Regions from separate parts of the Sphingobacterium sp. WOUb80 genome, predicted to be linked through region 1. Evidence: riboswitches for the same ligand, from Rfam matches in the RefSeq annotation. Region 1 holds a riboswitch; the other holds the start of a gene.
What was found. A riboswitch is a leader RNA that binds a small molecule or an ion and turns the genes downstream of it on or off. The one in region 1 is predicted to bind S-adenosylmethionine.
Positions count from the first base shown of each region.

Region 2: another riboswitch for S-adenosylmethionine. It lies ahead of AB1Z56_RS10475 (O-acetylhomoserine aminocarboxypropyltransferase/cysteine synthase family protein); the one in region 1 lies ahead of metE (5-methyltetrahydropteroyltriglutamate--homocysteine S-methyltransferase).

Region 1 is NZ_CP165617.1:5,628,816-5,632,053, reverse strand. It holds gene AB1Z56_RS23235 (sensor histidine kinase) at 1-466, shown strand, start outside; gene AB1Z56_RS23230 (response regulator transcription factor) at 578-1,267, shown strand; SAM riboswitch class I at 1,455-1,558, shown strand; gene metE (5-methyltetrahydropteroyltriglutamate--homocysteine S-methyltransferase) at 1,637-3,238, shown strand, end outside.
Region 2 is NZ_CP165617.1:2,497,788-2,501,025, forward strand. It holds gene AB1Z56_RS10470 (FUSC family membrane protein) at 1-1,549, shown strand, start outside; SAM riboswitch class I at 1,735-1,847, shown strand; gene AB1Z56_RS10475 (O-acetylhomoserine aminocarboxypropyltransferase/cysteine synthase family protein) at 2,103-3,238, shown strand, end outside.

The sequences.
Region 1 (3,238 bases):
CGACCAGGTAGAGGTGCACATCAATGATCTCCTTTCTGCTGTAACAGACAGCATGCAGCTGCGTATGCAGAATATTGCTGGGAAATTCAGTATAGACCTTGCAGCTACCAAGGATATTGTCATCGGTGATGAACTGCATTTTTCGAATGTATTCTACAATCTACTGGACAATGCGATCAAGTACAGTAAAGGGGATTTACATGTTAATATTAATTCAAAAAATGTAGGCGATACCATTGTCGTTACTATTGCCGACAACGGCATCGGTATGAGTCGCGATCACCTGCAAAAGATTTTCGATCAATTTTACCGTATTCCGACTGGAAATGTTCATAACGTCAAAGGATTTGGTCTTGGCTTAAGTTATGTACAGGATATTCTGAGAAGGCTGAACGGGAAAATTACAGTTAAAAGTGAAAAAGATAAGGGCACGACCTTTGAAGTAATTTTGCCTATTAAAAAATAAAACGTTCCTTTTTTGTATATTTCCTTTATATAAGAACCTCAAAGGTCAGGGAAATCCGGCCCTACGGCTTATCAAGGTCAAGGAACATAAGTGAAAATTAATATATTCATTATGCAAAAGATATTATTAGCAGAAGATGATCCTAATTTAGGGGATCTTTTAAAAGACTATCTCGAATTAAAGGGAAAATTTGACGTCACATTGTGCACCGATGGCGATGAAGCAATTTCTCAATTCAAAAAAAATAATTACGACCTCTGCATTTTTGACGTCATGATGCCAAAAAAGGACGGCTTTACAGTTGGGCGTGAGATCAGAAAAACAAACAATACAGTTCCCATAATCTTTGCCACTGCAAAAGGCATGATGGAAGATAAAACTGAAGCCTTTGAATTGGGAGGTGATGATTATATCACCAAGCCTTTTCGAGTTGAGGAACTATTGCTCCGCATCAATGCATTGCTGAAACGTAGTGTTCGGGATAAGGAGGAGGAAGTGGTTGCTGATAAATTTGAAATAGGTGATTATTTCTTTGATTATACAAGTCAGCAGATCTCCTACAAGGGACAGATGCAAAAACTATCGACGAAAGAAGCCGAACTACTTCGCCTACTTTGTTTAAAGAAAAATGATGTTCTGACTCGAGAAGAAGCCCTATTAAAAATATGGCATGATGACAACTACTTTACAGGTAGAAGTATGGATGTATTTCTCAGTAAACTTCGTAAATACCTAAAAGAAGACAGTAAAGTTGAAATTGTCAACGTGCACGGAAAAGGTTACAAACTTTTGGTGAGCTAAAAAAAGGGGGAATGAGAAATACAGTCATTCCCCTTTTTTATGCTACACAGCGTATTGGTGCATGACATACACAAATTCATGGATGAAAATAAAAGAACAAAACAATTTCATTCTTAGTAGAATATAAAAAATAGACGCACTTTTATAAAAAATTTGCATTTCAGAAAGAAATGTTTTAACTTAGCATCGCTTATAGAGAAAGGCAGAGGGAATAGACCCGATGAAGCCTTAGCAACCTGTCCCTTGACAAGGTGCTAAATTCTACCCTAATTGATATGGGAATGATAAGCCGAAGTCACCGAATTCTAGTGTGTCCTTCTCTCTCTAGCAAGAAATATAGTTGAAAAAGAAATATTAAAAACATTCATTATGTTATTGACTAACAATTTAGGTTACCCTCGTGTGGGCGCGTTCCGCGAATTGAAAAAAGCCAATGAGGCCTATTGGGCTAAAAAATCTTCTGTTGAGGAATTATTGGACACAGCAAAAAAAATTCGTGAAGGCAATTGGAAAACACAAAAAGATGCTGGAATCGATTTGATTCCTTCCAATGATTTCTCTTTTTACGATCAAGTATTGGATTTAACCCTTACTGTTGGTGCAATTCCTGCTCGTTACCATTCTTTATTGAATAAAGTAGACAACAATTACAGCTTAGATCTATATTTTGCCATGGCGCGCGGTTTCCAACAAGAAGGAATTGACGTAACTGCAATGGAAATGACCAAGTGGTTGGACACAAACTACCACTACATGGTGCCAGAATTCACAAAGGATCAAGAATTCAAATTGACTTCTGAAAAATTCTTAAATGAATATAACGAAGCTAAATCATTAGGCATCGATACGAAACCAGTTTTACTAGGTCCTATCACATACCTTTTGATCGGTAAAGAAAAAGAAGCTGGATTCGACCGTATCGATTTATTGGATAAACTTATTCCAGTATATGAGCAAATATTAGCTAAACTAGCTGAAGCTGGTGCGCAATATGTTCAGATTGACGAGCCTTTCTTAGCATTAGATTTAGATGCTAAAGTAAAAGCTTTATATCAACCGACTTTCGAAAAATTAGCTGCAGCAGCAAAAAACATCAAATTAATCGCAACTACTTACTTCGAAGCTTTAAAAGATAACGAAGATATCGCAGTTAACCTACCTATCCATGCTTTACATTTGGATCTGGTACGCGGTGAAAACCAATTGGATACAGTCTTAGCTAAAGTTCCTGCTTCATTGACATTATCTTTGGGTATTGTTGAAGGCCGTAACATCTGGAAAAATGATTACGAAAAATCATTGGTTAAAATCAAACAAGCTGTTGATGCCTTAGGAAAAGACCGTGTATGGGTAGCTCCTTCTTCATCTTTGTTGCACGTTCCTTTTGACCTAGACAATGAACACAATGAGCAATCGTTACCAGCTGAAGTAAAAAACTGGTTAGCATTTGCTAAACAAAAATTAGCAGAGGTAAAAGACTTAGCTGTACTAGCGGAAGGTGAAGTTGATGCTGAAACAGCAAAACGCTTCGAAGCTAACAAAGCTGCTGCTGAAAGCCGTCGTACGTCTCCATTGATCCACAAACCAGAGGTTAAAACACGTACAAGCAATATCACTGATGACGATGCAAAACGTACTTCAGCATTTGCTGACCGTAAAGCAGCGCAACAAGCGAAATTCAACTTACCAGCGTTCCCGACCACAACTATTGGTTCATTCCCACAAACGAAAGATGTTCGTAAATGGAGAGCAGACCTTAAAAAAGGTGCTATCACGCAGGCAGAATACGATAAAGCAATCGCAGAAGAAACAGAAAACACCATCCGTCTTCAAGAGCAATTGGATATCGACGTATTAGTACACGGCGAATTCGAGCGTAACGACATGGTTGAATACTTCGGTGAACAATTAGCCGGATACGCTTTCACTCAAAACGGTTGGGTACAATCTTACGGTTCACGTTGTGTAAAA
Region 2 (3,238 bases), 3.1 Mb from region 1:
CTACTACATTTTTAGCCTCTTACAAGCGTATATACGGCCTTATCGCTCTTTAAGACACGCTATGGCGAATGGATTTCATGGATTATCGCAATTCCTGCTGATACGATCCCAATCTTACGATCCCGATATTCCTTTAGATATAACCTACAGCCGCGTTGGAAAAATTCATGGGCAAATCAGTGAGCAGCAGGAACAAATCAGATCACTTCTTTTTAGAGAAAAGAAAATCATAAGCCAACAATGGCACAAAAGCAACTATTGGCTCAGTCAAGTTTATGGACTAATTGACCTACATGAGTTAATTATTGCGCTTGATCACGATTATGATGCAATCCGCAAGAATCTAGCGGATACGGGAAGTCTTCCTTTAATTCGTCACACCATAAAATTATTAGCTTTAGAAATTGATAGTTTTTCGCAACCTAATAAGCGGTTTCGTTATGCGCATCAATTATATCACAACAACATTAAAATCAATGCAATATTATTGGATTTAAAAAAGATTCAGGAGCAACAGACTGGTCCTGCAAAAAATATATTATCCTCGATCATCGTCAATATTGAAGCTATTATCGAAGTCCTCAACCGAATTCAGGTCGCTTTTTATCAAAATCAAGAAATACAGGATAAGATTGACACCAATGAATACCAGCAATTCATCAATCGTCCATTACGGAATCTAGCGGATATTAAGAATAGACTCCATCTCAACAATCCCCTTTTTCGATTCGCGTTACGCATGGCTATTCTGTTTGGAACTGGAGCTTTGATCGGTATTTTGTTTTTAGATTTTAAATATACCTATTGGATCCTACTGACTATTGCAATTGTTGCCAGACCAGCATTTTCAATGACCAAAACACGTAATATCGAGCGTATTGTTGGTACATTCTCAGGGATAATTGTCGGTATATTGTGCTTAATTTCCATTCATTTTCTTCCAGTTCTCCTTCTAATGGCGGCTATTGGCCTTTTCGGATTCTTTCTGTTCAACAGATCAAACTATATGGTCAGCGTTATTTTCATTACCTGGGGAATCGTAATCGCTCTGAACTTATTTGAAGGCAACATCAATCTTATTTTGGGTAGCAGAATACTTTTCACCCTTATTGGTGCACTCTTGGCTATCGTTGGCTATTTCTTGATTCCAGTACGCCAAAGCACAGGAATGGTTCAGTTGGCAAAAGAGGTATCACTTTACAATCATCACTATTTCCAGATCATCAATAACCGTCTTTTGGATGAACGACAAAGCTCTTTCGATATACGACTGGCTCGAAAAAAAGCACAAACCGCCATGGCCCTGTTTTCAGACTCCATCAATCAGATGAAAAAGGAACCCGAGCAAAAGTGGATAGATTGGTCTCACATTCACTATTTTCAAACACTCTCCTATCGGATCAACTCACATTTGGTTGGTCTTTCGATATCACTTAGTAAAAAAACAAATCGCGATACCGCGCATGAAATTCACAGTAGAATTGATGCACTTAAACCTCTTTTAACAGACTTAAATCAGATAGCAGAAAGCATCCATTTGAAAAAATGATAAGATCAAACAAACCTACGTAGACCAAATTTAGACGAGTTATATGCTGTGCTGATCAGCATAGTGTTCAAAATTCCTTTAACTAAAAAATAGCATTTCTTTTGCTTTAATAAAAAAAGAGTTTATATTTGTGTCGTCTTCGAAAGAAGATTTCTAATCAACACCTCCCTTAATCAGTAGGTCTTGATTTATAAAGAAGTGGCGAGAGACTGGCTCAATGACCCACTGGCAACCTTCAATTTGTTTGAAAAGGTGCCAATTCCTGTCCAAAACAATATCGTTTTGGAGCATATAAATGACATAAGACAATGATTATTACATTACTGAAATCCATTAAAAATTCAGGTTCAACACAAGTGAACCGCACGATAAGCGAAAGTGTAACCCATCGTACAACTGTACCGATGCGAATGCGTATGCATATGCACTTCCATGCTTGTTAAAAATCATTTCCGTTTTCTTGGATAAAGATTTAACAGACCCTTCAAGGTGGTGTGTATGCTTCTCTTTTTACTTAGCAATTTCTTTTTGAACCCTTAAAATCTGATATATTATGTCTTCAAACAAAAATTTAAAATTCGAAACACTTCAGGTTCACGCTGGCCAAGTCGCTGACCCTACTACGGGATCTAGAGCAGTTCCTATATACCAAACAACATCTTTTGTATTTGAAAATGCCGAACACGGCGCAAACTTATTTGCATTAAAGCAGTTCGGCAATATTTATACACGGATTATGAATCCTACTACGGATGTTTTCGAACAACGTATTGCAGCACTGGAAGGTGGAGTCGCAGCTGTTGCTGTTGCATCTGGTCAGGCGGCACAGTTTATTGCATTAAATAATATCTTGGAAAGTGGTGACAATTTTGTTGCCGGATCTAACTTATACGGCGGTACATTCAACCAGTTTAAAGTTTCTTTTAAACGCTTGGGCATCGAAGCTCGTTTTGCAACGGACGCCGAGGCAGATAAAATTGAAGCCCTCATTGATGATAAAACAAAGGCAATCTATGTTGAAACAATTGGAAACCCAAGTTTCAATATTCCAGACTTTGAGAAAATTGCTGCAGTAGCAAAAAAATATGACTTACCATTAGTCGTCGATAATACTTTTGGAGCTGGGGGTTATTTATTTAAACCTTTGGAGTATGGTGCAAATGTGGTTGTTGAATCGGCAACTAAATGGATCGGCGGACATGGTACAAGCATTGGCGGTGTCATCGTCGACGGCGGAAACTACAATTGGGGCAATGGAAAATACCCTCAATTTTCCGAACCATCTGAAGGCTATCATGGCCTAGTTTTTTCCGAAGTTTTCGGTGAAAGCGGACCGTTTGGAAATATTCAATTTGCCATTCGGGCACGTGTGGAAGGGCTTCGGGATTTCGGACCAGCGCTCTCCCCTTTCAATTCATTCTTATTATTACAAGGACTTGAAACCCTGTCTTTGCGGGTGCAACGCCATGTAGACAACACTTTAGAGGTAGCTAAATGGCTTGAGGCGCATCCACAGGTAGAAAAAGTAAACTATCCAGGCTTAAAAAGCTCTCCTAGCTTCGCTAATGCACAAAAATACCTTAAAAATGGCTATGGTGCAGTGCTTTCTTTCCAACTCAAAGGTGACGCAGCACAGAAGGCCAATAGCTTTATCGACAGCTTAGAATTGATCAGTCACTTGGCCAATGT